DNA from 3 places in the Dyadobacter ginsengisoli DSM 21015 genome. Region 2 is predicted to be linked to each of the others. Evidence: riboswitches for the same ligand, from Rfam matches in the RefSeq annotation. Region 2 holds a riboswitch; each other region holds the start of a gene.
The links. Region 2 has a riboswitch for cobalamin ahead of BP71_RS22645 (ABC transporter substrate-binding protein). Riboswitches for the same ligand answer to the same signal wherever they lie in the genome.
Positions count from the first base shown of each region.

Region 1: linked by a shared signal. The riboswitch ahead of metE (5-methyltetrahydropteroyltriglutamate--homocysteine S-methyltransferase) and the one ahead of BP71_RS22645 (ABC transporter substrate-binding protein) in region 2 are both predicted to bind cobalamin.
Region 3: linked by a shared signal. The riboswitch ahead of BP71_RS31530 (TonB-dependent receptor plug domain-containing protein) and the one ahead of BP71_RS22645 (ABC transporter substrate-binding protein) in region 2 are both predicted to bind cobalamin.

Region 1 covers NZ_JCANTY010000004.1:575,966-586,765, forward strand. Annotated here, with positions in the region: gene BP71_RS17470 (SGNH/GDSL hydrolase family protein) at 1-19, opposite strand, end outside; gene BP71_RS17475 (carbamoyltransferase family protein) at 42-1,907, opposite strand; gene BP71_RS17480 (hypothetical protein) at 2,144-3,187, opposite strand; gene BP71_RS17485 (acyl-CoA thioesterase) at 3,297-3,680, opposite strand; gene metE (5-methyltetrahydropteroyltriglutamate--homocysteine S-methyltransferase) at 3,754-6,075, opposite strand; gene BP71_RS17495 (hypothetical protein) at 6,109-6,279, shown strand; cobalamin riboswitch at 6,285-6,520, opposite strand; gene BP71_RS17500 (6-phosphogluconolactonase) at 6,690-7,421, opposite strand; gene fumC (class II fumarate hydratase) at 7,577-8,977, shown strand; gene BP71_RS17510 (HEAT-like fold family protein) at 9,052-9,567, shown strand; gene BP71_RS17515 (D-2-hydroxyacid dehydrogenase) at 9,722-10,663, shown strand; gene galK (galactokinase) at 10,679-10,800, shown strand, end outside.
Region 2 covers NZ_JCANTY010000006.1:212,319-223,118, forward strand. Annotated here, with positions in the region: gene BP71_RS22635 (pyridoxal phosphate-dependent aminotransferase) at 1-784, shown strand, start outside; gene cbiB (adenosylcobinamide-phosphate synthase CbiB) at 763-1,713, shown strand; cobalamin riboswitch at 1,946-2,175, shown strand; gene BP71_RS22645 (ABC transporter substrate-binding protein) at 2,207-3,379, shown strand; gene BP71_RS22650 (cob(I)yrinic acid a,c-diamide adenosyltransferase) at 3,379-3,963, shown strand; gene BP71_RS22655 (bifunctional adenosylcobinamide kinase/adenosylcobinamide-phosphate guanylyltransferase) at 3,960-4,472, shown strand; gene cobT (nicotinate-nucleotide--dimethylbenzimidazole phosphoribosyltransferase) at 4,473-5,501, shown strand; gene BP71_RS22665 (adenosylcobinamide-GDP ribazoletransferase) at 5,524-6,318, shown strand; gene cobC (alpha-ribazole phosphatase) at 6,303-6,824, shown strand; gene BP71_RS22675 (DUF1572 domain-containing protein) at 6,886-7,479, shown strand; gene BP71_RS22680 (DUF8769 domain-containing protein) at 7,556-9,322, opposite strand; gene BP71_RS22685 (RagB/SusD family nutrient uptake outer membrane protein) at 9,354-10,800, opposite strand, start outside.
Region 3 covers NZ_JCANTY010000010.1:138,004-148,803, reverse strand. Annotated here, with positions in the region: gene BP71_RS31560 (aldo/keto reductase) at 1-81, shown strand, start outside; gene BP71_RS31555 (SAM hydrolase/SAM-dependent halogenase family protein) at 101-991, opposite strand; gene BP71_RS31550 (hypothetical protein) at 1,040-1,624, opposite strand; gene prfA (peptide chain release factor 1) at 1,766-2,839, shown strand; gene BP71_RS31540 (thioredoxin family protein) at 2,843-3,403, opposite strand; gene BP71_RS31535 (DMT family transporter) at 3,577-4,518, opposite strand; cobalamin riboswitch at 4,560-4,760, shown strand; gene BP71_RS31530 (TonB-dependent receptor plug domain-containing protein) at 4,852-6,732, shown strand; gene BP71_RS31525 (YncE family protein) at 6,743-7,822, shown strand; gene BP71_RS31520 (thioredoxin family protein) at 7,861-8,484, opposite strand; gene BP71_RS31515 (TlpA family protein disulfide reductase) at 8,497-8,973, opposite strand; gene BP71_RS31510 (tetratricopeptide repeat protein) at 9,098-9,838, opposite strand; gene BP71_RS31505 (DEAD/DEAH box helicase) at 9,907-10,800, opposite strand, start outside.

The sequences.
Region 1 (10,800 bases), on a different contig from region 2:
TAACAATTTTAGACGCCATTACTTTGGATGATCAATGGGGATTAATCCAGAACGAATTCTTCCTTCCAGTTATCTTTTTCCAGCCACTCCGGCTGCTGTTTCTTATCAAAAATAAAGTTCCCTACGACCAGGTAGTCCATTTCAGTCCGCATGAAGCAACGGTAGGCGTCGTTAGGAGTACAAACGATTGGCTCTCCCCGTACATTGAAACTGGTATTGACGACTACGGCGTACCCTGTCAATGCTTTGAAAGAATCGATCAGTTCGTAATAACGCGGGTTAGTTTCTTTATGCACGGTCTGGATACGTGCAGAATAGTCGATATGGGTAATGGAAGGCAGGTCCGAACGTTCGAAATAAAGCTTTTCACGCAGGTCCAGCGAACTATAATCGGCAGGCACCGGCTTTCTCCGGTTTTGTGCAACCGGATGCACCAGCAGCATATAGGGTGAAATACCGTCGTAGTCGAAATAATCGGAGCAATTTTCCGCCAATACCGACGGGGCAAAAGGCCGGAAAGACTCACGGTATTTGATTTTCAGATTGAGCTTTTTCTGCATTTCGGCATTTCTTGGATCGCCCAGAATACTCCTGCCACCCAGCGCACGTGGGCCAAATTCCATCCTTCCCTGTACCCAGCCTACTACATTTCCTTCTGATAACAACTGTGCAGCCTCCTGTGTAAGGTCTTTGAAATTTTCGAAGTGCGTATAAACTGCTTTGTATTTTTTGGCAGTCAACGCAACGTCCAGATCCGAGAAAGTGGGTCCCAGGTAGGATCCGCGCATCGCGTCCGCCTTCCAGGTAATGTTTCTCTCTTGTCCGAAAAAGATATGGTATGCGGCTTGAGCGGCACCCAATGCACCGCCGGCATCACCTGCTGCGGGCTGAATGAAAATATCTTTGAATATATTGGCTTTCTGCAATTTCCCGTTCGAAACGCAATTCAATGCAACCCCACCTGCCATGCATAGGTAATCGGCACCGGTAAGGCGTTTAGCTTCTTTCGCCATTCTCACCACCGCCTCTTCCGTAATATTTTGGATTGCAAGTCCCAGGTTACAATGAACAGCTTCCAGGGCATCCTCCGGTCTTCTGGTTTTAAAGCCGAACAGAGCCTCCCATTTATGCTCGTTCACCATTTTCAGGCCCGTTGCATAATCGAAATAATCCTGATCAAGCCACACCGATCCATCTTCCTTCAGATCGATGAGATCTTTCAGAATAATCTCCTCGTAACGCTTGATGTCGGGCGAAGTGGGGTCTCCGTACGGCGCGAGACCCATGAGTTTGTATTCTCCCGAATTCACCCTGAAGCCCAGGAAGTAGGTGAATGCCGAATAAAGGAGTCCCAGCGAATGCGGGAAACGAAGTTCTTTTAAAATACTGATATCTTTTCCTTCACCCAGGCAGATCGAAGCCGTGGCCCATTCACCCACACCATCGATGGTCAGAATTGCGGATTTCTCAAAAGGAGAAGGATAGAATGCACTCGCTGCGTGTGACAGGTGGTGCTCCGGGAAGAGCATTTTCACCTTTTTCTTCTTTTTATCGTAACCCAGCTTTTCGAGTTCCTCGTTAATCAATCTTTTGAGAAACATCTTTTCCTTGATCCAGACCGGCATGGCCGTCAGGAAGGATCTTACACCCCTTGGGGCAAAAGCGTAGTAGGTTTCAAGCAATCTTTCAAACTTAAGGAGCGGTTTGTCATAGAAAACAATCGCGTCGAGCTCGTTTAGAGAAAGTCCGCCGTATTCCAGACAAAATTTCACTGCATTAGAGGGAAAACCGGGATCGTGTTTTTTGCGGGTGAAGCGCTCTTCCTGGGCTGCCGCAACTATTTCTCCGTTGTCGATGAGAGCCGCGGCCGAATCATGATAGAAAGCCGAGATACCTAAAATTTTCATTAAAGCGTATTTATATAAATATGTATAGCTTTTCGACCTACACTGTTCAAAAGGCGTGCAAGTTAAGCATTTTGGGCAACCCTGCAATCGAACCCCGCTACCGAGCACCTTAGATTTGTTATCAAACGGCTCGAAATCAGTCAAATGTCAGCCAGGAATAATGAAATGTTAACACAGGGCCTAAATTCAACTACCCTAAATAACTAATTCTGAATCACTTCCAGGAAACGTGAGCCTTATTCCAGTAATTTATGCCGTACGATAAATTCGGTAATCTCATGTGCAAGGCGTTGTGCCCCAGGCCCGCTCAAATGGCAGACATCGCAAAACAGTTCCGGGTCTCTCGGCATCCGACGCTCCATGTCAAGAAATAACGTGTTGTGCTTGTTAACCAGCCCCTTTAAAACCTGGTTATGTATGGCTATACCTTTTTTGACATTCTCCGGCCTGCCCCACATCACGACAGGCGTAGCAACAAATCTGTTGCATCCCGCAAAATGCTGCATATCCTTTTCCTCACCGGTCAGCAAAACGTTTTCGGGAAAAAAGGATGCATAGCTCACCAGCAAAAGCTTGTCACCCCGCTTTTTGGCAATGGTTATAATCTCCTCCAAATTTCGGCGATAGGGTTCTTCTGTCTTGATATCCGAACCATATTGCGCGAACTGCGGGTCGACCTCCCCATGGCTAATGTAGACGCGATGTTCCAGGCGGTCTTTAACGTTACCCATCACCTTGTCGAGCACATAAGGTATTACTGTAATGTTAATCTCCGGATGAGATTGCAGAAGGTAGATATCGTGATACCAGCGCATGTGTGAATAATCCTGGCGAAAGTCTTGCGCCGGAACATTGTTAGCCCTGTTTTCGTTGATCGCTTCATAGTAAAGTACGAGGTCAAAGCGCTTCTCTCCTAGCAAACTGTATTTCAACGCATTGTCCCTGGAAGTATGACCAGCATCCGCCACATTATAAAAAGCGTACCGTGCTCTTTTTCCATAATGCTTTTGCAAAATCGTGTCCAGCCTGCTTTCCATATGTGTCCAAGCCGTACTTACCACTGAACCGCCCAGGATAAGCACATTTTTAACTTCACCTCCCCGTCGAATCTCATTGGAACTGACTTCCTTCATGTTAGCGTAAAACCCGGAATAAAGGTAGTCGGATGGCCGAAAGAATGGATAACCGAAGAACAGCAATCCCAGGCGAAGCAGAATCTCTGACACGATATAAAGGAAAAGAACAAAGATACCTGAGAAGATAAAAGAGCGTGATTTCATGAAGCAGGATGCCGATACAGATGGAACAGTCCCTTCAATATCACCTTCTGCTCATTTTTTTTGTTTTCTGATGAATAACCGGCTGATAAAATTACCCTTCGGGCACTGCTTATATGATCCTTGTAGGTTTGTGATTTTCGTCAAGCGCCACGAAAGTAAAAATCCCCGTCACCGCCTTCTCCCGGCTCTCTTCATACATCTTCTCTACAAAAATATCTACCCTGACCTTCATACTGGTATTACCAACGGTTTCAACGCGCCCCACGAGCTCAATAATGGTCCCGGCTGGGATTGGATGCGTAAAATCAATGCGGTCGGATGAAACGGTTACGCAGCGTAATCTCGAAAAGCGCGTTGCGGCAATAAATGCTACCTCGTCCATCATCGATAATGCGGTTCCCCCGAAGAGGGTGTCGTAGTGGTTGGTGTTATTGGGAAATACGGTTTTAAAAACGCGGGTTTCCGAAGCGGTAATTTTTTCTGCTACTGTCAAAACCTTAGAAAATAGTGATGAGAACTGGAATAATAATAAGTTGGGTGTGGCCATCTGCGACCACACCCAATTGCTATCCGGCAACTTCCACCGATTCGCGCAGCAAGTTAGCCGCAGAAATCATATTCCGCAAAGCGGCCTCCGTTTCCGGCCATTTCCGGGTTTTAAGCCCGCAGTCGGGATTTACCCACAAATTGCGGGCAGGGATGACCTTTAATGCCTTTTCCAGGAGCAGAACCATTTCCTCCACGGTGGGTACTCTCGGGGAATGGATGTCGTATACGCCCGGTCCTATTTCATTGGGATAGTTGAATGCAGCGAACGCGTCGAGGAGCTCCATTTGCGAACGCGAGGTTTCGATCGTGATCACGTCGGCGTCCAGGGCAGCGATAGAATCGATAATGTCATTAAACTCCGCGTAGCACATGTGCGTGTGGATCTGCGTCTGGTCCGCGACACCTGCCGCGCTCAGGCGGAAGGCGTCCACGGCCCATCGCAGATAGGTATTCCATGCGTGCTTACGCAAGGGAAGTCCCTCACGAATTGCCGGCTCGTCGATCTGGATCACACGGATACCAGCTTTCTCGAGGTCTACTACTTCGTCGCGGATAGCCAATGCGATCTGGAAAGCTGTATCTTTCTTTGGCTGATCATCCCGCACAAACGACCATTGAAGAATAGTGACGGGACCTGTCAGCATTCCTTTCACCAGTTTTTCGGAATTAGCTTGCGCAAACGACGACCATTTCACCGTCATCGCTTCAGGCCGCTCTACGTCACCATATATCACCGGCGGCTTTACGCAACGGCTGCCATAGCTCTGTACCCAACCATTCTGAGTAAAAACAAATCCCGACAAACGCTCTCCGAAGTACTCGACCATGTCGTTGCGTTCAAATTCGCCGTGCACCAGCACATCTATACCCAGCCGTTCCTGCCAGCGCAGAGAGTCTACTATCTCCTCCCGGATGCGTGCCTCGTATTCGTCTATTGACAAGGCGCCTTTTTTCAACTGCGCGCGGAGTTGCCGCACCTCGTCCGTTTGCGGAAATGAGCCGATCGTAGTCGAGGGGAATAGCGGTAATTTTAATTTTTCAAGCTGAATACTCTGGCGTACCGCAAAACCATTCGACCGCTCAAAGTCTTTTTCATGAATAGCTGCAACGCGCTGCTTTACTTGCGGTTTATGGATCAATGCAGAGGTACGGCGACTGTCAATAGCTTGCTGATTAACCACAAATGCCCGATCCAATTGCCATTCCGTTCCGGAAAGCCTCGCCAGAGTTGCCACTTCATTCAATTTTTGTTTCGCAAATGCCATCCAGTTTTTAATCTCGGGTGTCAGCACCTGCTCGTTTTTTTCGAGATCCAGATCGAACGGGCTATGCAACAAAGAGCAGGATGGTGCGATCATCACCCGGCTTTCTCCGAGCACATTCACAGCCTTTCTGATCAGCTCCAGTGATGGCCCGAAATCATTTTTCCAGATATTACGCCCATCCACTACTCCCAGAGACAGTTTTTTGGAAGAACCGATGAACGACGCGTTGTTCAGCATCACATCCAGGCTTTCCAGCCCCCTGGTGATATCGATATGCAATGCATCCACGGGTAAGCTCACAGTCACGTCCGCATTGTCCTCCAATGCCCCGAAATAGGTCGTAACCAATATTTGTAGGGAGGGTAATTCTTCACGGATCTGCTGGTAAGCACGCTCAAATGCAAGCCTATGCTTCTCCGACAGATCGAGTACTAATGCCGGCTCGTCCAGTTGCACCCATTTGGCCCCACGCGCGGCCAATTCTTTTAAAACAGATAGATAAACCGGTAAAAGGTTGTCCAGCAAATCGATTTTCTCAAACCCCTCTTCTTTTTCCTTCCCTAACAACAAATAAGTGACCGGGCCCAGAAAAACCGGCTTTGTGAGAATTCCTTTATGCAATGCATCCTCGAATTCGATAAGTGCTTTGTCGGAGTACCGCCTGAATTTTTGATCTTTCACAAACTCCGGTACCAGGTAATGGTAATTGGTATCAAACCATTTGGTCATTTCCATTGCCTTGATATCCAGGCCGTTCTTCTGGTATCCCCTCGCCATGGCAAAATACAGTTCAAGTTCTTTGTTCGATTTGCCGTCGAGCAGCTGGTGATAACGCCGGGGAATCGCTCCTACCATGAGGGACATATCCAAAACGTGGTCGTAAAGGGAGAAATCGTTCGATGGGATCAGCTCAATACCCGCACGCTGCTGGGTATCCCAGTTCTGGTGACGGATCTGCTGGGCTACCTTTTGCAACGCATCCCGATCGATAGTTCCGGCCCAGAATTGCTCATTGGCCTTTTTGAGTTCACGATGGCTCCCCACACGCGGATAGCCGAGGTTGTGTGACAACATAATTTTTGTGTTTAAAGAGTTTGAAAAAACCCTGTGAAAACACCCACCCATCCCGGCGACATCGCTGCCCCGGTACATCATACGCTCCCGTTCACCGCCCTGGCCGCAGAAAATGTGCAGACATGCCTCCCTGAATATATCCAGGAGCGCGGCTTCGGGGTTAAATATGTGGTAAATCAATACTTGGCCATTCCCCGATCGTGAGAGAATAGTCATTGAGGATGACGGCAAGTCTCCTGGCTTATATCATTTTTACCGCCCTTCTCGCTGTTTCGGCTTTCCTGAAAGCCTGACTGCAATGGGTCACGAGGGTAAAAAACCGCATCCATGTGATGCAGATACTTACAGTAGCACGACTGCCCGTGATTTGCACACGGTTCCTTTTTTCTTTTGCTGTATTTTGGCTGAGGGATCCAAAAGCAAAACCATCATCCCGATTGACGGGTGTTCACAAAGAACAGCTCAAATTTAAAAGGAATGGAGATTGGCCCGGAAATGGGCTATTGAATTAAGTGACGCGAAGAGAAATTAATGTTTTGGCAGGATAAAATATCTGTTTTTGAATCGAAACAGCCCCCTCAAAAGTGATTTTGATATCCCGATTTCGTGACCAGCTATGAAACCGGGGCAGCTGCGTCCCCGTCGAGGATAAATTCCGCATTCAAATGGTTTTGCAATACCGTAGCAGGAAAATCTCTGGAAACGGGGAATGCCATTGCCCGTTGAATGATTGCCGCTTTGGGCCTCCCGGAAGCGAGCAGGATCGCGGCTTTGGCTTCCAGAATATGTTTGATGCCCACCGTCAATCCCTTCGTAAGTTCAGTTGGCTGATGAAAATACTTTTGTCCTACTTCTTTGGTAATGGTTTCCAACTCCGAAATATGGGCATAAGTATCCCAGGAGGTACCCGGTTCATTCAACGCAAGATGTCCGTTCATCCCCACACCCAGCACGATCAGATCGAGACCACCCAGACTGGCCAGAGCCTTATTAACACGATCGCATTCATCCTGCGGGTTCAACGCCCTTCCATTAAAAAATATGATTTGACTGTCGCGAAGGCCAATCGGTTTCAAAAAATCCCTGTCCAGCAGGTCCCGGCAACTCCCGTCGTCGCCTGCTCCCATTCCTATCCACTCGTCGAGTCCGATAAATGTGCATTGTGAAAAATCAACCCGGCCGTTATGGTGTGCCGCCACCAGCGCTTGGAACATCCCTTTGGGCGTACTTCCCGATGGGAAACATACGACCGCGCGAGGCTTGTTGATCAACAAAGCGATTACACGTTCCGCAGCCGCAAAGCTCATCGTAGTATAATCCGGGTAGATACTGATTTTAGGAGTCATAATAAAGGCGGTATTCGGGATCAGGTCTCACCAATCTAAACATTCTTTTCCCGTCCTTAAACATTTGTCCTTAAAAAACACCAAAAACTGCAAGTCCGCCCCTAACTTTACCGCTTAGTACGCATTGTTCAATTACATTATCATTCTACTTAAAAATGGAATACCGTATAGAAAAAGACACCATGGGCGAAGTGCAGGTTCCTGCCCATGTATACTGGGGTGCCCAGACGCAACGCTCGATCCAGAACTTCCCTATCGCCCAGGATATCAACAAGATGCCTAAAGAAATTATCAAGGCATTTGCATACCTGAAAAAAGCCGCAGCCATCACCAACTATGAGGCCGGTACGCTCCCGAAAGAGAAAAGCGACCTGATCGGGCAGGTATGCGACGAAATCCTGGCTGGCCAGCTCGACGACCAATTTCCGCTCGTGGTATGGCAAACCGGCTCGGGAACACAGTCCAACATGAACTGCAATGAAGTAATCGCCTATCGTGGACATGTATTGCAAGGCGGGGACCTGGCCGACAAAGCCAAATTCCTCCACCCGAACGATGACGTTAACAAGTCGCAGTCATCCAACGACACCTATCCGACCGCTATGCACATTGCAGCTTATAAAATCCTGGTGGATATAACGATCCCCGGCATTACGAAGCTGCGCGACACATTGAAGGCCAAAGCGCAAGCGTTCAAGAATGTGGTTAAAATCGGCCGTACACACTTTATGGACGCCACGCCGCTGACTCTGGGACAGGAATTTTCGGGCTATGCTTCCCAGCTGGATCACGGCTTGAAAGCGATCCAAAATACCCTCGCGCACCTTTCGGAGCTCGCATTGGGCGGAACCGCAGTGGGAACAGGCATTAACACACCTCCCGGATACTCTGAAAACGTGGCGAGGCACATCGCCACACTCACGGCGCTGCCATTTATCACAGCCGAAAACAAATTCGAAGCGCTCGCGGCACACGATGCGATCGTAGAAGCCCATGGCGCATTGAAAACCGTAGCTGTAAGTCTGATGAAGATCGGAAACGACATCCGTATGCTCTCATCGGGGCCACGCTCGGGAATCGGCGAAATCCACATTCCGGATAATGAGCCAGGTAGCTCCATCATGCCGGGAAAGGTAAATCCAACCCAATGCGAAGCGATGACCATGGTCGCAGCGCAGGTAATGGGTAACGATGTAGCGATCAGCATAGGAGGCTCCAACGGCCATTTCGAATTAAATGTGTTCAAACCACTGATGGCCTATAACTTCCTGCATTCGGCACGTCTGATCGGCGATGTCTGCGTTTCATTCAATGACAATTGTGCAGTAGGCATCGAACCGCTGCACGACAATATTAAGAAGCATGTGAATAATTCGCTGATGCTTGTAACTGCATTGAATACTAAAATCGGTTATTACAAAGCGGCAGAAATAGCGCAAACTGCACACAAAAACGGCTCTACCCTGAAAGAAACGGCCGTGGCACTCGGTTATCTGACGCCAGACGAGTTTGATGCGTGGGTAAAACCGGAAGATATGGTTGGAGAGATTAATTAATTGACACCCAATCCTTATAACTTGGCAAATGCTCCGCGGTGACGCGGGGCATTTACTTTTAAACATCGGCCGCCATGAACATCAAAAATGAACTGCTGGCAGATCCTTTTCAATCCAAACGTAAAGCGACCGAGGTGGCCAATTACGCCTGCACCTCGCCGGAGGCATTCAGGCAACTGATGCACTGCTTTCTGTCCGACGAGACCCGCCTCGCGCAGCGCGCTGCGTATAGCGTAAGTATTGCGGCCCATTCTCACTCTGAACTGATCGAGCCATATATCGGTGTGCTGATCAGCCAACTTAAGCGCACAGACATCCATGACGCCGTGATCCGGAACAGCGCACGCATTTTACAGGATTCGAATATCCCCGACGAATTCCACGGCGAGTTGATGGATGCCAGCTTTGAATTAATACAAAATCGCCAGGTTCCGATTGCGATCCGCGCATTCTGCCTGACTATTCTTTATAACCTGTCCGGTGTGTATCCCGAGATCAAAAAGGAATTGCGGGTGATCATCGAAGAATTAATAGATTACGAAAAACCTGCATTCCGGTCGAGAGGTAAGAAAATTCTGATGTTGATTTAAGTAACCAGCGCTTCATCAATTCCCTTGGAGGAAAACTTCTTCCTTTACGAAAACAACCGGATGTACCTTCTGGCAAAAGCGGCATTTTCGTGGTCTGGTGAAGGGAAAATCCAGTTAATTCGTCTTACCTTGCTTCTTTAAACAAAACCTATCGATGATCATATACTGCCATTCCTTACTCGATGAAACGCTCAATGCGAAACTGAGCGAAGCCTTATCGCCCCGGCATCAGATCTTTTTCCGCACGGAGACAGCCAGTAATGAAGAGCTAAAATCCTGGTTTGCAAGCGCCAACTATATTCTCGGCAACCCACCGGTGGCATGGTTCGACCAAACTCCCCCGCAATTGCAGTTCTGGCAACTCGACTCCGCCGGATTTGATCAATATTCGACCGTGCCACTACCTGGCCCTATTCGTGCGGCCAACATGGGCGATTGGTTCGCACGCCCTTGCGCGGAGTCCATCGTAGGAGGCATACTGGCATTGTATCGTGGCCTGGATCGCCTCACCCTTCTCAAGCAAAAAACGGAGTGGATCGGAACACCGCTCAGAGCGGAATTAAAAATCCTCTATAAACAGAATGTGATCGTGCTGGGAGCAGGAACCATCGGGCAATCGGTGAATGCAATCCTGAAAGGACTGGGTTGCATTACGCACCTTATGGCACGCACTTCACAGGAGGCTGACCTCCGCAGTATAGAAGACCTTTTCAATGAACTACCGCACGCCGACCTTGTGATCAACACTTTACCGGGCACAGCACATCACTTTGTAAATGCAGAATTCCTTTCAGCGATGAAGGATCAGAGTGTATACGCAAGTGTAGGCCGCGGCAGTACCACGGATGAAGAAGCGTTGATCGCAGCATTACGATCAGGAAAACTGGACGGAGCGGTATTAGATGTTACCGAAATAGAGCCGTTGCCTGCCGATAGTCCGTTGTGGGGAATGGATAATGTGATCCTGACTCAACATACCGGCGGCGGACACAAAAATGAGCACATGGGTAAAGTAGATTTATTTCTCAACAACATTTTTGCAATGGAAAACGGCGGCGCCATCGCCAATGAAGTGAACCTTGTAAAAGGATATTAATAACCGAAACTAAAAATGCTAGCAACAGAAGCTGATATCGCAGAGGGTATCCAGGATAAATATTTTTTAAAATTTGGTACCGGTAGCCGTGAGCAGGTGCGCGTATTCCGTTCACCGGGAAGGATTAACCTCATCGG
Region 2 (10,800 bases):
TTACCTCATCGCGCAATTGTTTGGAACAAAGCGCTCGACGATCGTGGTGCCGGCATTTTCGGAATATGAGGATGCCTGCCAGATTTTCGAACACGAGATCAGTTACCTGTCCTGGAATGAAGCGCGGGAGCTACCCCGGTTGAAAAGCGATCTGCTGTTTTTGTGCAGTCCTAATAATCCGACGGGTTTGATCTTTGAAGATCTGCAATATTGGCTGAAATTGAATCCGCAATGCGTTTTTGTCGTCGACGAGGCATTTATCGATTTCACGCTGGATCATAGCACCATTGTTCCACTGATCGCCAGGTTTCCTAACCTGGTGGTGATGCGGTCGATGACCAAGCTTTATGCCATACCGGGATTGCGTTTGGGGTACGTGCTCGCGAATGAGGATGTCATCGCACAACTGTCCGGCATCAAGCAACCCTGGACCGTCAATGCGATGGCCCTTGCTGCCGGGGCATTTATTTTTGACCATTTCGAGACAGTTCAACCCCCGATTGCTGCATTGCATGAAGATAAAAGAACGTTCGTTCAAGAATTGGCAAAGCTCGAATCGTTTGAATTCTCAGATAGCGATACCCATTTCTTTCTGGGACGGACACTCGTCCGGAACTCGGCCCAGCTCAAAGATTACCTGGTCGAAAAACATGGTTTACTGATCCGGGATGCCTGTAACTTCCGTACGCTGACCCGACAGCACTTTCGGATCGCGACACTTGCACCTGCTTCCAATCGATTGTTGGTCAATGCATTGAAAGAATGGCAGGCACTCTACTATTGATCATTCCTCTCGTAGCAGGTTACCTGCTGGACCTGGTTCTGGGGGATCCCGATCATTGGCCTCACCCGGTGCGGGTGTACGGCAGTCTGATTGCGAAAGGTGAAAAATGGTTAAACACCGGCAGGGCGCGTTTTTGGAAGGGCGCATTCTTGTCGTTTACTCTGGCGACATTGACTTACCTCATTTTTAGTAAGTTGAATGAGTTTCTGCTCCAATATCCCGTTCTGTTTCTGGCCATCAATACAGTGTTTGTCTATTACGGCCTTGCCAACACGTCCCTAATCACCGAGGGTAGGAATGTGTTTAAGGCGCTGGATGAAATCGGTTTGGAAGCAGGGAGGAAACAGCTTTCCCGCATTGTAGGGAGGGATACCGCCAGGCTGACGCCCCAGCAGATACGCATTGCGGTTTTGGAGACTATGTCGGAAAACCTGAGCGACGGGGTGATAGCCCCCTTGTTCTATTACATGATTGCCGGTGTGCCGGGCATGATGGCCTATAAAATGATCAACACCATGGATTCGATGCTTGGTTACCGTAATGAGCGGTATGAATTGTTCGGGAAGTTCGCCGCGCGATTGGATGATGTGGCTAATTTCGTTCCTGCGAGATTAACCGCCCTGATGATGATCGCGGTGACCGGGAGCCGAAGAGGATTACGGTTTATCCGCGCATTCGGTCATCTTCACAAAAGCCCCAACGCCGGATATCCGGAAGCTGCGCTGGCCGGTATTCTGGATTGCCGTTTCGGGGGGGCGAATGTTTATCACGGGAAACTGGTGGAAAAGCCTTTGATCGGGGAGCGAGACAGGCTCATAGGCCGGGAAGAGATCGACAGGGTCATCAGCGTCAATCAAAGGACCTGTTTGCTGATGGTATCGGGCATCGCGTTGCTCAAAGTCGTAAGTACTGTGATTTCATGCATTTGATCTTCTGTACGAAATCCGGTGCCACACCCACAAGCCGTGCAATCTCCCCGATGCTAAAATTGGTTTCCATGATTAGATTCTTAGTGACGGAGAGCCAGTCCCGGCGTACGGATAGTAGAAAAGCAGGAAGTCGTCAAAAATATCTTCGGGAATCGATTTCCATAACTTGTCATCCCGCTCCATAGCTAAATGTGTGTGGTTATTTTCGCAATGATAACCAACAAAATATTACTAGTTTTGCGACCAACCAGGTTCACGCACGTCGCGTGATGAAAAGGGAATCCGGTGAAAATCCGGAACAGTCTCCGCTGCTGTAAGTTCACAACGAGGCTCTTGTAAAATGTCACTGGAAGAAGTTTTGCCTGACTGAATAGAAAACAATCAGTCAGGCATTCAAAATAGCTCCTGGGAAGGCACAAGAGTTGAACGAGTCAGAAGACCTGCCTGCTAACGCTATGAACGAGGCTTTCGGAAGAAAGGCCGTCAGACAAAAATGAGTTTCAGAAAAAAGATTGCAGTATTCTTGCTGCTCGGCATGATGGCCGGTTGTAGCACTTCTTCGTCGCTTTACGAAAAAAGCGATACCCATTATGCAGGAAGGGACTTGTTTCCTGAAAAGGTCAAATTAGCCTACGCAAGGGGATTTTCCATTTCCTACTATGGTCATTACAAGGTCGTAAAAATCATGAGTCCGTTTGAAAAATCGACGGACACGCTCTCGTACGTGCTCGTGCAACGCGGTACCCCACGACCAAATGGCTTTAAGGACAGCCAGGTGATCGAAATTCCCGTAAGGAGCATGGTGGCAATGTCCGCATTGCATATCGGCCTGGCGGGTTTCCTGGAATGCGAAGACATCCTGACAGGTATGGGCAACCTGCGTTATGTATCATCCTCCAAGGTGATCAGCCGCATTCAGGCCGGTAAAATCGCGGAGGTCGGAAAGGACCAGGGGTTGAATGAGGAACTGCTGATCAGCATGCATCCAGACCTGATCATGGCCACGGGCAGTCCCGTGTCGAAGGTAAGCCGCTATGAATCGTTACACCAGGCGGGAATCCCGGTGCTGGTCAATTCGGAGTGGGTGGAAACGACACCGCTGGGGCGTGCCGAATGGGTCAAGCTGCTGGCAGCGCTCATCAACAAAGAGTCGCTGGTTAACCAAAAATTTGGGGCTGTGGAGAAAGAATATCGTCGGCTGGTCCGGCTCGCCGGCAAGCACCCCCACAAACCCAGCCTGATCACCGGCATGAATTCAAAAGACGCCTGGTATGTTCCCAACGGCGACAGCTATGTGAACCGTTTTTTTCAGGATGCGGGCGGATACTATCACTGGTCGGGTACAAAGGCCACAGGCAGTTTGCCGCTGAGTTTCGAGACGGTTTACCCAATTGCCTTGCAGGCCGATTACTGGCTGAATGTGAGTATTGGCAATGTGCAGACCAAAGACGACATCCTGGGGCGTGACGTACGCTACGCCGATTTCAAAGCATTTAAAACAGGAAAAATTTACAGCTATAACAAGCGGATGAACGCGCAGGGGGCCAACGATTACTGGGAGTCGGGAGCTGTTAACCCGCAAGATGTTTTAGCAGATCTGATCCGGATTCTTCACCCTGAATTGCTTCCGAAGCACGAACTGATTTATTATAAACCGATCAACTGATGAAAATATATACCAAAAAAGGGGATAAGGGCACTACGGGGCTGTTTGGCGGAAGCCGGGTGAGCAAGGACGATGTCCGCATTGAATGTATCGGGACACTCGATGAGGCCAATTCTACAATCGGTTTACTGCGGGTGAAGCTCGGTAACGACCATGAATGGCAGCCCAATCTGCATCGCATCCAGAAAGACCTGATGGACATGATGTCGCATCTGGCAAGACCGTCAGATGCTAAAAAAGAGAATAAAAACCCGATGCCGCTAGACGGAGCAGCATTTTGCGAAGAATGGATCGACGCACTCGAAGCGGCGATGACGTCTCCGTCGGATTACTTCCTGTTGCCGGGTGGTAATGAAGTGTCGGCACTGTGCCACATGGCGCGTACACAAATGCGCCGGGGAGAGCGGCGACTGGTCTCACTCATCCGGACGGACGAGGTCCACGAGGCTATTCCGGCTTATATCAACCGGCTTTCAGACCTGTTTTTTACATTAGCCCGGGCCGAAATGGATAAAGCCGGGGTTGCCGAGGAGAAATGGCAGCTATTCCTCTATAAACGATTCAAGACCGCCGAGCCGTCATGATCATTTACGTAACGGGCGGTGCGCGAAGCGGAAAGAGCCGTTTTGCCATGGACCTTGCATTACAGAAAAGCCGTGAGCCTGTGTATGTGGCGACAGCGAGGATCTGGGACGATGATTTTGCCCGTCGCGTTGAGCGGCACCGGAGTGAGCGGGGGCCCGAGTGGACATCGTGGGAGCGTGAAAAAGACATTGCAGGCCTGCCGTTGTCCGGAAAGGTGGCGGTGATCGACTGCGTGACGCTCTGGCTGACCAATCTTTTCATGGACAATGACCAGGATATTGAACGGTCGCTATCATTCTTTAAAACGGAGATCGACGAGCTGGCCAAAACAGACGGTGTTTTTATCATCATTTCCAATGAAATCGGGATGGGCGTACATGCCGAAAGCGAAGTGGGACGCCAATTCACAGACCTTCAGGGCTGGGCGAATCAGTATGTAGCCTCAGTAGCAGACGAGGCATTTTTGATGGTTTCGGGGTTACCATTGACATTAAAGACAATTGCATAGATGAGGACAGAAACAGGTATTGACCAGGAAATACAAGAGAAGATAAATTTGAAAACAAAACCTTTGGGCGCACTGGGAATGCTCGAAAGGATTGCATTCCGGATCGCTTCGGTGCAGCAATCGTTGACGCCGCAGCTCGTCAAACCGCACGTGGTGGTTTTTGCGGGAAGCCACGGTATTGCGGCTGAGGGTGTGAGTACATATCCGTCGGAAGTGACGCCACAAATGGTACTGAATTTCATCGGCGGGGGAGCGGCGATCAATGTGTTCACCCGACAGCACGGAATCGAACTCATACTGGTAGACGCCGGTGTGGATTACGATTTCGGGAAAACAGAACGGCTGATCGATGCCAAGGTGGGGTTTGGCACGCGCAGTTTTCTGACCCAACCGGCCATGTCGGAGGCTGAATGCCGGCAATGCCTGGAAAGGGGCGAGGAGATAGTCCGCAACGTGCATGCTACGGGCTGTAACGTCATCGGATTTGGGGAAATGGGTATTGGCAATACCTCGTCGGCCGCGGTGATTATGAGTAAGTTGCTGAATATACCCATCGGCGATTGCGTGGGGAAAGGAACCGGCCTCAATGAGACGCAGCTCGCCGGCAAAATCACTACGCTGGATACTGCGCTCCGGCACCATGGCGATGTTGGGGATGACGCGCGGCGGGTATTGCAGGTTTTTGGCGGGTTCGAGATCGCCATGATGTGCGGGGCGATGCTGGAAGCTGCACGGCAGAATATGCTGGTGCTGGTCGACGGTTTTATCGCTACGGTGAGCTATCTGTGCGCATTCAGAGTGGATGCTTCGATTAAACAAAATGCCATTTTTTGCCACCAATCCGACGAAAAAGGACACCAGTTGCTTCTCAAATCGCTGGGTGCGGAAGCAATCCTGAAACTGGATATGCGCCTAGGCGAGGGCACGGGCTGCGCGCTGGCTTACCCGCTTGTGCAGAGTGCAGTGAATTTCCTGAATGAGATGGCGAGTTTCGAGAGCGCGGGTGTGAGTCAGAAGACGGATCAGTAAGCATTCTAAAGCCCAGATAGCTATGTCAGTCATCCGCAGGCAAATCACACTTTTTTTTACCGCATTACAATTCTATACCCGTATTCCTGCACCGAAATGGCTGGTTTACCACCCGGATAACCTGAACCGGGCGACAGGATATCTGCCGCTGGTAGGCTGGGTAACCGGCCTGGTCTCCGGAATTGTCCTTTTGGGCGCGCTCAGATTATTTGGTCCGAACATTGCTGTCCTGCTTTCGATGATTGCTTCGATTTTACTCACCGGTGCATTTCACGAAGACGGTTTCGCCGACACCTGCGACGGTTTCGGCGGGGGCTGGACCCGCGATAAAATCCTTGAAATCATGAAGGACAGCCGTGTGGGAACCTATGCGGCTGTGGGTTTGATCCTGATATTGGGTTTGAAATTTGCACTGACGGCAGCTATGGTTAACGTGCATTCCGGGTTGCCGGTCATCCTGGCGGTCGTAGCGGCGCATGCGTTGAGCCGGCTGATGCCCGTTTTTATTATTTACACATTGCCTTATTCCCGCGATACCAACGATAGCAAGGCCAAGCCCGTAGCACAGAAGCCACCGGTCGTTGTACTCCTTATTGCCATAGTCTTCGGACTGTTACCTCTGGTTTTATGGATAGTACAAGCGCGACAGCCGTTGCTTTTGGTGAGCATTCCCTGCCTCGGAGCGATTACGTTTCTGATGGCCCGCTATTTCTGGAAATGGATCGGCGGGTATACCGGTGATTGCCTGGGCGCTATACAGCAGGTTTGTGAAATCGGGTTCTATCTTTTTGTTGTTGCGTTGTGGAAATTTATCTGATCCGGCATACGACGCCTGTTTTCCCGCCGGGCATGATCTATGGCCGGACGGAACTCGCGTTACGTGCGGATTTTTTGGAGGAACTGAAGTCAGTAACGGCCTCCTTGCCTGAGCATTTCGATGTCATTTATTCAAGCCCGGCATCGAGGTGCACGACACTCGCTGGGGCTATTGGCAGGACCTATCGGACCGATGACCGTTTGCAGGAACTTGATTTTGGAGATTGGGAGGGCAAAACCTGGGACACGGTCGACCAGGAAGCATCGAAAGTGTGGATGGACGACTATGTAAACCAATGTGTACCGGGTGGGGAAAGTATGATAATGATGCACCGGCGCGTGACGGGCTTCTGGGAGGAACTGATAGCGCAGGGGCACGAGCGGGTTGCGGTCGTCACGCACGGCGGAGTTATCCGGCTGATGCTGGCGATGGTCCGCGGGTTACCGTTGCGGGATATTTTTAACATTAAAGTCGGTTATGGCGAAGTAGTCAGGGTAGAAGGTTGACCGGCGGGATGTATTTGTAAATTAGGGAGGAAGATTCAGAACCATAGATCCGAGCCAGTTTATGAATACAGAATATCTCGAAAGTACACGGAAGCAGTTTGAGTACTACAAAATGCTAGGAGAAAAAACGATCGCCCAGTTGACCGATGAGCAGCTTTTCTGGCAGTATAATAGAGAAAGCAACAGCATCGCCATGATCGTCAAACACCTGTGGGGCAATATGCGCTCCCGCTGGACCGGTTTTCTGACGAGCGACGGTGAAAAAGAATGGCGCAATCGTGAAGCCGAGTTCGAGAATGACATTGTCGACCGTGCCGATTTACTGAGCAAATGGAACGAGGGCTGGGAATGCCTGTTCACCACATTGGAATCATTGAATGAAACCAATTGGAACTCGATTATTTATATCCGGAACCAGGGACATTCCGTCACGGAGGCCATTAACCGGCAGCTGGCCCATTATCCCTACCATGTCGGGCAGATCGTTTATATTGGCAAGATGATTACCGATGAAAAATGGGAATCGCTGTCGATCCCGAGAGGTAAATCACAGGCTTATAACGCTGATAAGTTTGCGAAGCCAAAGAGCAGGCAGCATTTTACAGACGAATATGTCGGTGGCGCTCAAACGGGCAATGCGGATCAATCGGTTTGAAACAGAAACTAAAATGCCGCCTTCCAAATGGAGCGGCGGCATTTCTCTAAATAACCCACTAATGTTTAAGCACCCATTAAAGGTTCTTGGGCTGAGGAGCTGGTTTACCCGGTATTTCAATTCGCATGCCTTTCCACCTGGCTTGCAATGTGTTGTCTGTGTTTGAAACAACCGGATTAATATACCCGGCTTTGCTTTCATTGACACCAAAGGTGAATCCCAGCGTTGCATCCTCCATGGAAGAAAGATTCAATTCTTTATTTTCACCGGAGTAGATCACATAGTCGATCCAGGAGACGTTGCCGTCTCCGCCTTTTTCCCAATGGCCTTTATAATCGCCAAAAGCCGCATGGAAAAGCTGAAAACTCAGGTCCAGCCCATCCGCGTGTACGCTGAATGGCTCATTTACTTTACCTGGAACGGCAAGCTGGCCAGGCGGTACATGACCAAATTCAAATCTCAGCCTCAGGTCTTTGGCAGTAAATTTGCCGTCTTTGAGCTTGTCGATATTGATGTGTTTGTCCCCGCCATTGGTCATAAAATTGATGCCCGCAAGAATGCTATTCTCCTTTTGCTCGCTGTAAAATGCTGCGGCACTGAAATCGTACAGGTCATGCAGCACACGTACTTGCAGGTAATGCGGACTGGCGGGCGTACCCCAGTACACGAGGAAGGGCCTGCGCTGATTCCACAGGTTCGATCGGTTAGCGGAAGACAATGCGTACTGATCGGTGAGGTAGGTCGTTCCGATGATCTTTGGTTCGTCGGTCGTCAGGTTATCGGTTTGCGTACGGGGATACTTCGGGGCCAGGAAATAGGGTAGCAGGTCGGCCGGTATCCGGTGTTTGATCTTCACATCGGGCCTGGGCATGGCACCTGGCAGATCGATTTTCCCGCCGGAAGCCTGTTTAAAAACACCCGTTACCGATGGCGTCAGCAGTGTGCTGTACGACCGGCTGTGCGGTCCGGCCCATTGTCCCGAGGGTTTATGATAGTGTTTGGCGATGATTTCCCAGCCTGTGCGGTACAACCTGTCGATTTTGGGTTTGGCATCTTTATCGATGATGTGCCGTTTCATCCGATCCAGCTCGTCCAGGGCCACAATGGTGTAGGTCGGACTGTTGTATTCGGTAAAACCCCGCTGCAAAGTATAATCATAGAACTTTTGCAGGCGATTGGTGGCGTAGGTCTGCATATCAGGGAGATCAAATAGATGCGAAACCAGGTAAGTAACGTAGGTGCCCATGATGGCGATATTGGTATAACCCGGCTGTACATCACGCTTCTGAATGGATCGCGCCGCATAAATCAGCGAGGTACGGATCGTCGCTTTCAGGTCTGCGGGGAGTTTATCTTGATGGCCCATGTAAACGTCCAGTAAGCTCACGCCGTTGAAATCCGCCCAGTTCCAGTCGGCAGGGGATTTCTTGGTAGCGAGCGGCTCTTCCAGGTAATAAGGCCATATGCCGCAGGTTTTGTTGGCTGAAATGGTATCCTGCAACGTAATGGTTTTGCGGATAATGTCGAATGCCCGCTGTTCGTATTGCGGGTCGCCCAGATCGAGCAAACCCACCGCGTAACTGAACGAGGCCCGTACTTCATGGAAAATGCCGGTTTCAGCATCGGTATGGTAGTTCCATGCATTGAGCGTCTTGGTGATCATCTGCTCTTTCGGGTCATACTTTTCGTGCTGTTTGTCGAGTGATTCGCGGAGTATTTTTCGCTCCGCCTCAGAAAGCCTGACCGGTTCGTATTGAATGTGGTTGTCCTTGTAACCGATAGAAAAGGCTGAGGCCTGTATGCAAGCGGTCAGCAGAACCAGTATGAATATTTTGTACATCATATATCATGTTTTAGTAAAAGATGAATGCGTGTCAATAACCCGGATTTTGCCAGAGCACGCTTTCATCCGCATACCGGGATATTTCTTCAAATGGTATAGCGAAAATTTTCTGGTGAGGCTTCATCGAATAAATCCCTCCCCCTTGCAACGGGGTGGCGAGGAACTTGTTGACGGTTTCTTCGGCTAAGTTCCAGCGCAGCAGATCCAGCCAGCGCATGCCTTCAAATGCAAATTCGAACCTCCTTTCGTTGCGGATGGCTTCCCGCATGGCTTGCTGTGAATTGAGTTGCGAAGCGGTTTTAGCAGCCAGCCCGGCCCTCTTCCGGATTTCGTTGAGTAGGGTGAGTGCTTCTCCGTTTGCGACAAAACCCTCTTCGTTCAGTGCCTCGGCGTACATCATCTTCACATCGGCATAGCGAAGTACCGGGATGTTGTTGGCCCAGTCCGACTGCGTTTTGGGGACGTAAGTATAATGGCAATATTTGCGGATAAACACCGTGACAGTATCAACGACACCCGTATTGCTCACCCAGCCCTTGAGGGTCGACATGGCTCTTCGGGCGTCGCCGGCCTCGTAGCTGTCGAACAAGCCGGGCGCCACGCGCAGTGCGGTAGAGTAACCCGAAAACGGCATGACAGTTTTGTCATTGAATCCTTCCGGCAGCAGCCCGGTCGAGAAAGTCTGACCTTCCCCCGTTTGTCCACCCGTAAACTGCACTTCCCAGAGACGTTCCTTGCCATTATCGAACCCGTCGTTGAATGCGTTTTTATAGCTTTCTTCCAATGCATATTTGCCCGAACCGATGATGTCGGCCAGCAATGGTTTGGCCATCGTAAACTTCGATTGAAACATATACATTCTGGCCAGCATACCTTCGGCGGCATATTTGGTGACACGTCCCTTGTGGGCACCCGCCCATTCGACCGGCAACAGTTCAATGGCCTTTTTGTAATTGGATTCCGCGAATGCAAATGTCTCTTCCCGCGAACTGCGCTTTACGGTCTTCACATTCGCGATGGTCTGGGGTTTTTCCAGAATAGGGACGCCGCCAAATATCCAGCCCAAAGTCCAGTAGGCATAAGCCCGGAACATATAGGCCTCTCCTTTGATGTAATCCTTCATTTTGGGATCCGTAAACTCACCGGCATCGATCTTTTCTAGGACCAGGTTGCTGAGGTTGATCATCTTGAAATGCTCGTTCCAGGACTGGGTGGTCCAGGCGTTGGTCGCATTATCGGTAAACTGATCAAGTCCCTCGAAATACAAACCGCCTATGCTCACCTCGTCACCCCGCGCGATGGTAGCCCTGAACCAGCTGGCGTTCGGGGAAAACAGGTTTTGTTGCGAGGCATACACGCCTGCGATGGCCTGGTTGAAATCATTCTGGGTTTTATAACCCGCATCGACGCTGTATTCCGAATCGGGTTTTAGGTCGAGAAACTGGTCGCAGCCGGATAATGCGATGCTTCCGGCGAGC
Region 3 (10,800 bases), on a different contig from region 2:
ATCCGCAATGGGGCAAGTGCATCGGACATTAAACTGACCCGGGAAGACTGGTACGAAATCTACCAGGTGGTCGGAAAATAAATCAGAAGCGGGGTATTGTTCATTTACTCAGGACAATACTCCATTCACTTCCACTCAGTACTTTATATTTTTCCGAGAAGTTGCCCATATTGATGCCGAGTGAAAAGTTAAGCAGGCTGTTAAAATAGCCGACATCCGCACCTTCTTTCACCTCCCCAAATGTGTTGACAAACTTTACCTTCCCTTCGTACACTTTGTCACCCGCTTTGAAAACCTGCACTTTCACATCGTCTCCGATGCGCACATTTAGTTGATCGAAATGCGCTCTGTCAATGTTGGTCCATACATTACCGTACTGAATATCCAGGATCGGGATAGCGCCCAGGATTTTCCCTTTTTCAAAAGAAGGCTTTTGGTAAGGAATCGAGATGACATTAGCTGACAATTTCGGTCCTACCTGCTCAAAAGATATTACTTTCGCTGCCAGCCGCGCGCCTGTGTATGCGTATACGTCACGCCCGTGAAAGGTGTACGACGCACCTGAATTTTTCCGCCGGTTAACCGCTTCATCAATTTCCCTCACCTCCCCGATCCCCATTTGCTCCGCCACGAGCGTCAATGTGCCATTGTCGGGAGTAACAAAGTAATGTCCCGATTTCGTCAGCAAAACCACTGACTTTCGCTCGGTCCCCACGCCCGGATCTACTACCGAAACGAAAACTGTTCCGGCCGGCCAGTACGGTGCGGTCTGTACCAGCCTATAAGCCGCCTCCCAGATATTATATGCAGGAATCTCATGCGTTACGTCATACAACCTGATGTCCGGGGAAACACCCGTCGCTACACCCTTCATGGCTGAAACGGCTCCGTCCTTTAAACCGAAATCGGATTGAAAAACGACAGTATTATTTTGGGCCGAGGCCGTGAGCGAAGCGATGAAAAGAACCACCAGCGGTAATTTGTGCAGCATAGTCACGCGTTTTTGTTTTCCTGAAATAAACAAAAATTATTGCCTGAATCAATCTTTCAACTGCTTGGCGTCCAGCTTCCTGATGATCTCCTTTTTACTGAAAAGCAATCGCCAAACCGCGAAAGTCGTGTCCTGTGCACTCATGCACTTTTTACAAACAATACTTTCCGCTGATACAGGCGCATTATATACCAGCATAGTGTCGTTCAGCTGCTGCAAATTATCACCGGCAGTCGCCTTGCTTCTGGCACTGTAAAGGTAAGCATCCAATATTTCACGCTCTTTCGGCGACAGAGCCGGGTTTTTCAGGTCGGCAGCTCCCATAAGCTCGACTTTGACGCCATATTCTTTTTGTAAGGCCGCGACAACCGGAATTCCCGACAGATTTTTGCAGAGTGCCACCCCGGACCCGGGATTTTTCTCCAATTCGCTTTTCAAAGTCTTTTCGGCGATCTGCGCTATTTTCTTTCCCCATTCGTCGGCCGCATAAACAAGCTGCGTGTTGGTAACCCGTTTGATTTGCGATGCTTTGATCTCCCGGCTCAATTCCTTGGTATTTTCAATGCGGCCACTTTTAAAATCACATCCGGCAAGAATTCCGGTTATCGCTGCGATGTATAATAACTGTTTCATATTCCGTAAATGTTAGTCTGATGTACCCTCTTTCCGCACCCAACCCGTCATAACATGCATATGGCGTCTTGAAATCATTCATTTAGCTAAAATGCGTATCTTTGTGCCCCGAATGCGTCGTGCCAAAGATATCCAATAAAGATGATCGATAAATTAGAAGCTATAAAAGAACGTTTTGAAGAGGTTTCTCAACAAATTATACAACCGGAAGTTGTCTCCGACTCTACACGCTATTCCAAGATCAGCAAAGAATACAAAGATCTCGGCAAGATTGTAGAGCAATATGTGATTTACCAAAAATTGCAAAAGGACATAGCCGGGACCAAGGAACTTATAGCTACTGAAAAAGACGAGGATCTGAGAGAAATGGCCAAGGAGGAACTCGATGAGCTGGTGCCACGCCTGGACGAACTTGAACAGACGATCAAAGAACTCCTGATCCCCAAAGATCCTAACGACAGCCGTAACATCATCCTCGAAATCCGCGGCGGCACCGGTGGCGACGAGGCGGCCATCTTTGCGGGAGACCTTTTCAGGATGTACCAGCGCTTCTTCGAGAAAATGGGGTGGCGCTCGTCCGTCATGGACTATACCGAGGGAACCAACGGCGGCTACAAGGAGATCATCTGCAAGGTCGAGGGAGAAGATGTATATGGCAAAATGAAGTTCGAATCGGGTGTACACCGCGTGCAACGCGTTCCGCAGACCGAGTCTCAGGGCCGGATCCACACTTCTGCCGCCTCCGTTGCGGTACTGCCCGAAGCCGAAGAAGTGGATGTACAAATCAACATGAACGACGTTCGCGTGGATACATTCCAATCGTCAGGCGCGGGTGGACAGTCGGTTAATACAACCTATTCGGCGGTCCGTCTTACCCACATCCCATCCGGACTTGTGGTGAGCTGCCAGGATGAGCGTTCGCAGTTGAAAAACAAAGACCGGGCATTGAGCGTCCTTCGTTCGAGGCTATACGAGATCGAGTTGAAAAAACACAATGATGCGATCAGTTCTCAACGTAAATCCATGGTAGGAAGCGGAGACCGTTCTGACAAGATCCGGACATATAACTACCCGCAAAGCCGCATTACAGACCATCGCATAGGTTACACGGTTTACAACCTTCCCGCCGTAATGGAAGGCGACATCGCCGAGCTGATCGAGAAACTACGCATCGCGGAAAATGCGGAGAGAATGCAGGAGGGTGAAACTGTATAAATATTATTTCGCCGGGTACAACTCGCCATAGGTCTTGGCCTTATAGCTCTCGAAATCCTGCTTTTTGTGATAATCTTCTCCGAAAAAGGTGATGATCTGATGGAATTCCTTCGCTTTCAGATATCCGGGAAGCGGCTGAATCATGTTGAATTTATCGTCCAGGAAAACAGTGGTAGGATAACTCGGTTGGTTGTTGGTAAGCGCCAATGCGATTTCGTTGATGCCGCGACCTCCCTGGGCCAGGTATTTGAATTTCTTGTCGCCAAGTGTGATCGCCTCTTTCTGTTCTGCGTCCAGCTTTACAGCATAATATTTCTTGTTAATATAGTCGACCACCGCTTTGTCCTTGAAAGTTTCACGGTCCATTACCTTGCACCAGCCGCACCAGTCGGTGTAAACGTCGATCACCACCTTGCGGGGCTCCTTTTGAATTTTGGCAAAGGCTTCCTCGATGGTGAGCCATTGGATCCCTTCTGCGGGTTTACTGGCTTTATCCGCTTTGAAACCTGCCAGGATTATCAGCATCAGCGGAAATATCAAAAGCGATGACAGGAATCGTTTCATGGTATTTTTGATTTCTTTTTGTTTAAACAAACCTCCCACACAAATCGTTACCCGGCATCTCAAATGCTATTCAATAATCAGCAAGCCAGGAAAGCTGTCCCAATTTTACGCATTTTTTGACGAAACAAAACACAGGAGATTGATATCAATGCCTTTGCCTCAAACGTGCGGCTTTAAGCGCTTTTACTTTTGGCAAAAGAAACGAGTATTCCTCCGGCAATGATGAGAAACATCCCCGCGAGCATGGAAACAGAAGGGATCGCTTCACCCATCAGAAATCCGATCAGGACGGAAAACAGGATATTGGAATAACCGATCGCAGCGACACGACCGGCTTTGTCATAGGTAAACGATTGTGTCAGCATCCTTTGCCCAAGCAACGCGGTCAGTCCCAGCGCCAGAAAACCCAGCCATTGAAACACGTTCTCCGGCCATTTGAATGTTCCGATCAGAAAATCCAAGTGCGCTATCGGATAATAGGTGCCCACCAGCATCGAAAGGATGGGCATCACGATCCCGCTCAGCATAAAGGAAAGAATGATCGCGCGTGTGTCATACACGACTCCCAATTGCCTGATCGACAAATAGGATATGGCCGTCAGCAATGCGTTGCCGAGTCCCAGCGCATTATCCCGGAAAGAGCTCGACAGATCGGGGCGAAACACAAAAAGGATGCCGGTAAATCCGACGAAGATCGCCATCCATTCCTTCGAATTCAACGTCTCTCCGATCAGAAGCCAGGAAAACAATGCGAGGAAAATCGGATAGGTATACTGGTAAGTAGAAGCCCGTCCCAGGCCAAGGGTTTGAATAGCGTAAAAAAGCATGTAAAGCGACAATGTGCCGACCACGCCCCGGAAAATAAGCAGTCCCAGCTTCCCGCCTTCCTGGCGCAATGGCCGCCTCCGGATGCTGCTGATCACAAAAACAACGCCGACTATGTTCCTGAAAAAAACGAGTTGTACCGTATGGAAATCCTTACCAAGCCATTTGGAGATAGCCGAAGTAAGCGAGAAGAAAAACGCAGCCCCGAGCATGAGGTAGATGCCTTTATAAGACGAAGTCGCAGGAAAATTTTCAGTAGTAGCCGCCAACGGGATCAGAATTTGCCGCAAAGATAGCGCTTATCACAAACAACCAAAAGTCATTGAAAATGCCTAACTTTGCGCCGCTTGGTGCCATAAACCACTTCTAATCAGCGGTTAGGCTTAATAGGGAATTCCGTGAGAACCGGAAACTGTCCCCGCAACTGTAAGTCAGCAATAAACGGACCGATCTTCATGCCACTGTTTCCGAACGGGAAGGCCCCGGATCCCAATGATGAGCCAGGAGACCTGCCAGAGCGTTTGATCTGATGTTTTCGGAGGAAAAACCAAAGATCACCGCCAATCCATTGCTTTGCTGGGGTGACTGCCGACCGGAAATTTTTTATCTTTTTGATACTTTGGGTGAGCTCAGCCTTACCGGCGCGTCTCTATGCCCAAAGCGACTCCATCGACCTGGATCCGGTTGTTATCAAAGGTTTTGTTCCTCAGAAGTTTATGAGTGGCCTTAAAATCCAAACCATGGATTCCGCATCTCTCGCCCAGTTCCGTTTTCAGAACATCGGTGACGCATTATCAGCCTACACGCCGATTGCATTCAAAAACTACGGACCTGCCCAACTGAGTACCGCCTCCTTTCGCGGCACATCTGCCAATCACACTGCCGTGCTGTGGAACGGACTGAATATTAATGCGCCTACGCTCGGGCAAACCGATTTTTCCACCATTCCGGTTGTTGGTTTTGACCGATTGTCTGTCCAGTACGGCGCCTCCGCCAGCATTATAGGCACCGATGCCGTGGGAGGCAGCATTTTGCTGGACAGCAAGCCGTCCGCCGGACGCTTTGGCATTAGCCTTGGGAGGCAGCAAGAAAGTTTCCGAAATCATCAGAGCCAGGCTAATGTCCGGTACACCCTACCGTTGACAGGCCAATGGACGATTTCGGGCAAGACCGTTGTGTACAGCGGACGCATGAACAATGACTACCCTTACGAAACAAGGAGCAATTACGCGGTACTGCTGACAGAAACTGCTCAAAAAGGTATTGTACAGGACCTGTTTCTGCAATCCCCGAGCGATCAGGAGATTTCGGCACACGTCTGGCTCACCAGCAACAAACTTATACTGACGCCGACTGATGAAGCGGGCCGAGAAATGACGCTCACCGAGGCGTATCGTACCATGTTGCGTTATCGGATCAAGACGTTCACCATCCGCACCGCGTGGGTACGCGATATTATTGACTATGCAAAAGGAGACCTCTCCCGCCCCGACCACTCGGTTACAGACAAGCTGGCTACCCGGGTTGAAAAAGATTTCACATTGAATATGGGTCGCTCACTCCATCCAATATCGCTCAAAACCGGTGCTGAATGGACGCATTTCCGTTCGGAAGTGCCCGGCTATGCCCACACTCCGGTAACTGAAAACCGCACCGATTTTTTTGTTCTGAGCCGCTGGCAGGTCATCGACCGCCTGACCTTTTCTGCTAATTTCCGGCAGGCTTTGGTCACCGGCTACAATCCGCCATTCACGCCTTCACTGGGGGCTGAATACAATTTGATAAGAAACGATCGGCATCGCGTAATCATAAAAGGCTCCCTCGGGCGCAGCTACCGGACTCCCACCCTGAATGAACGTTACTGGAAAGATCTCGGGAACCCGGATATTAAACCCGAAAGCGGCTGGAACAAAGAGCTGGGCGTTGAGCACACTTTCAAACCGGAACCGGGAAATGCCTTACGCATTTCACTGACAGCCTATCACAATCGTATCAAAGACTGGACGTATTGGAATCCTTCGAGGAAATACCGGGTCGAAAACCTGCAACAGGTACTCGCCCGCGGTATCGAGCTGCAACTAGGTTACGTCTGCCGGACGGGGGCAACCAGGTTAGGATGGGACGCCGGCTACGCATTCAATAAGAGCTCTCAGGAAAAGGCTTATGACAATTATTCGCAGGATATAATAGGAAAGCAGCTTGTCTTTGTCCCCCTTCACAGCACCAATATGAATGCATTTGCCCTGTATAAATCGACGAAAATCACCGGTCAGTTCCAGGCTGTTGGCAAACGTTTCACAACTTTCGATAACTCACAATCCTTCGACGGATACGGGTTGATCAACATTCTGGCCGAAACCGCCATCTCCTGGAAGCCTTTCAAGGCGCACATTCAGGGGCAGGTGCGGAATGTCACGAATGCTTTTTATCTGAATGTGCGTAACAACGCGATGCCGGGAAGAAGTTTTGCATTAAGTTTAACCTTTAGTTACGATTCTCAATAAATCAATGAAAATGAAAAAACAGTTAGCCAGTTCATTAGCAGTAGCCCTTTCTACGCTCGCGGTATGGTCGTGTAACCAAAGTGATCCTGCACCGAAGGGTGACTACGTAAGTGGCGTTTTTGTAATGAATGAAGGTAATTTTTCACAAAATAACGGGGCTATTTCATACTTCCCGCGTGAACGGAGCACAGCTGACGCGGATATTTTCGCAGCTGCAAACGGTACTGCATTAAAAGGCGGTGTACAGGATTACGTGGCATCAAATGGAAAAGGAATAATTCTGGTCGACAATTCTGCAACGGGACAAGACAAAGTGGAATTTGTAGACAGTTATACTTTCAAAAGCGAGGGTACCATTGGCGCACCAGATATCGAAAACCCGCGAGAAGTGGTCATTGTCAATAATAAGGCCTATGTATCGTGCTGGGGAACCAACGCAGACTTGAAATATAAGACGGGATATGTTGCAGTCGTCGATCTGGACAGTAAGAAGGTTACGAAAAAAATCAACATTGCTGACGGACCGGAGAACCTCGCCTATCACAATGGAAAGTTATTTGTTGGAACAACGCCATGGGGCCAGGGGACAAAACTCGCCGTCATCAACACTACATCTGACCTGGCTGGCGATCCTATCTCATTTGAAGGAGCCACCAATCCGATAGGTATAGATGTAAACGGCAAACTTTGGGTTCAGGCTGGCGGGAAGGTAGCGCGCATTAATACGGAAAGCTCGACCGTGGAAGCTACGTTAAGCATTGCCACCGGCGGTTTCAAGACGCCGGGTAACTTTGCATTCAGTGCCGACCTTAAATCGATATTCTTTGTGCTCTCGTGGTATGACGATAAAAATCAGGAACATGGCGCCACCTATAAATTCGCCATTACCGACTCTCAAATCGCAATGAACACCCCATTGATTCCGCGCGTTTTCAGCGGATTGTCAGTCGACCCGTCACAAGGGTTATTGTATGCGGGTGTCACCCCTTCGTACGCTCAGGCTGGTTATGCAGTACGCTACCGGGCAGACGGCAGCCTGGTCGACTCGCTAAAAGTAGGTGTTGCCCCAACAGGGTTTTTCTTCCAGTAACGAGAATGCCCCGGGCAACCCCGGGGCATTCCTGCTTGTTAAGCATTCTTCCATTTGATGCCACATCCGATCGCCCTCGCAGAGGGTGTCGTTACAGCTGTCTTACCTTCCAACAGCTCATTCACTGCATTTTCCACGTATTTTTGACTGGCCGCAGCGGGATCACCCTGGTTATTATCGATGGCACCGATGTAAGCGACCTTAAACTTTCCTCCAACTTTTCTAACGACGAACATATGCGGTGTATTGGTTGCGCCAAAGGCCCGCGTTACTGTCTGGCTCTCGTCCGCAAGGTATGGAAATCCGTATTTCTTTGACTTGGCGCGCTGTTGCATCGCAGCGAAAGAATCCCCGGGAGACGCAGTGACATCATTAGGCTGGATAGCGACAACCGGGTAGCCTTTTGCCGCATATTGATCGTTCAGCGCAATGATCCGGTCCTCATATGCCTTCGCTATCGGACAAGTATTGCAGGTGAATGCAATAATGTAGCCTTTCACTTCCTGCCGATCCGCCAGTGATACCATTTTACCATCAACTCCTTTCAGACTGAAATCCTTAACCTCATCACCGATTTTGTAGCCGTTAGTCACAAAAGCAGCTCCCTGAATGCAAAACGCCAGTAGCAGCGCAAAAAACGATGCGGATTGTCTCTTTTTCATAAGGATCAGAGTTTATAATTGATTGATAATAGTTTGCAGCTCTCCCTCTTTCACGGGTTTTCCGATAAATTTCCTAACCTCTCTTTTCGCGTTCAAAATCAACGTCATGGGCAATGCGCCAGACCATTCGGGTACCAGCTTATCGACCCAGCTATTCAGGTCCGGCTCATCGAGTAATACGACCTTTGACTTTATTTTCCGCTGCTTCACGAATGGCTTGACTTTTGTCTCCAGTGTTTTGATATCATCCATACTTACAAGCAGCACCCGCAGCTTTTGTTGGGTTTTATTCAATCCTTCAAAATAGGGTAGCTCCTTGACACAAGGCCCGCACCACGTTGCCCAGAAGTTGATCACATTCAAGGTGTCATCCTGCGTGGTTAATATCCGGTGCAAGTCGCCGAATTTGATCACTTTCACTGACTGCGCATGAACCAATCTGCAAAAGCAAGAAAGTATGATCGTTAAATACCAGACGTACCGTTTCATGTGCCCAGATTTCCAAAAAAATTATACCAGCGAGAAAGACAAGCCGATGATTATGAACAATATAAATAAAACAAAAAAGTCTCCTTTTGGGAGACTTTCATATGCCTGGCACCGTGCCACGTTATTACTTGAAAAATCCTTGCGGATCGGGCATTTTGGCCTTTAACAGTTCCACAAAATCCAGGTTCAATTGGTTGAAATCCAACGTACGCCCTTTATGCAAATGCTCCCATGACTTGTCGAGCTCATTGAGATTATAATGCAGCAAAGCGAGGTTGTACTGCCCCAATGCATAGGAAGAATCGATCGAAACCGCATGTTTCAGCAATGCACTTGCTTCATCCAGTTCTTCTTTACGGCTGGTGATCGCATATAATTTAAGTTCAACCGTCGACAAATCCACGAGCAACGGGACATTGTCGCCTTGCAGGCTCACGCCTTTGGTCAACATCCTTTTGGCATCCACCCAGTTTTCACGCTGGTAAGAAACTACACCCAACCCCCAGTAGGCTTCTACATTCTTATCGTTCAATAACTGGGCGAGGTTGAAACGGTAGCAGGCTGTGTCAAGCGAACCTTCCTGCAAATACTCCCAGGCACGGGTAGCAAAAAAACTGCTGGCCTCGGCTCGGGTGGAAAACGATTTATCGCATTCACTCAGGAACTTAATCTCTTCATCGATCTGCTCCGAGGTTTTGCTCACTTCTCCGAATAGTGGGAGAATGCGTCTTTCCTTTAATTCAAGGGGCTTTTTGGGAGCAACGTTTGTATCTGTACTTGGACCCGCGCTTGCCAGATGCGTGTTTTGGGCAAAGCCCATTACAGGTATCAAAAAGGCAAGCCAAATTACAACAGACTCTTTCATAATTGACTTTAATAGAAGACAGGTTTTCTATTGTCCAAGTTAAACGGTTTTCTTCGATTTGTATTGCATTATCTGCGTTTACTTCTTCCTCCTGCTCCACGATGCCCCTTACCGGTATTCCCTGATATCTTCCTGGCCGTCGGTATGTATCTTTTCTTTTCATGAAAGGCCCCTTTGAAGGTCGGATCCTCTTTCCGGCGCTGGTTGTCGATTTCACGAAGCATATCCTGTTGCTCCTGAAAAGGAGTTTCTGCGATGTCTACTTCGTCCGGAAATTCTGCTCGGGGAATCTCAGTCCTGATCATCGCTTCAATTTTCCTGATATGGTATTCGTCGGCGATCGTCATGAATGTGATTGCATTGCCCAGATGGTTGGCACGACCCGTGCGGCCGATCCGGTGTACGTAATCCTCGTAGATCAGCGGCACATCGAAGTTAATCACATGGCTCACCTCTGTAATGTCGATACCGCGTGCCACTACGTCGGTTGCTACCATCACCCGGATCTGCCCTTCGCGAAATGCCTCCATGGCATTGATTCTGGTATTCTGTCCCTTATTGGCATGAATAACCCGCAGCTCCTCTTCCCGAACGACCCGGTTTAGCAGGTTCTGGTGTACAAGCCCGGCCACCTCGCGGCTGCGCGTAAACACGAGCACACGTGTAAGTACCTCGCGAGCTTTTAGTAAATGAGTAAGTAAATTGATTTTTGTGCGAAAGTTCGGCACTTCGTACAACGACTGGGATACCATCTCCGCAGCTGTCGCCTGTGGCGTGATTTCAATGCGTGTGGGGAATTCCAGGAATTCATGGGACAAGTGCTCGACTTTCCCGGAGAATGTTGCCGAAAAGAGCATGTTCTGCCTTTTACGCGGAATGATTTCCAGCAATTTCCGGATTTGGGGCATAAAACCCATGTCCATCATCTTGTCGGCCTCGTCGAGTACCATTGCATTAAGATG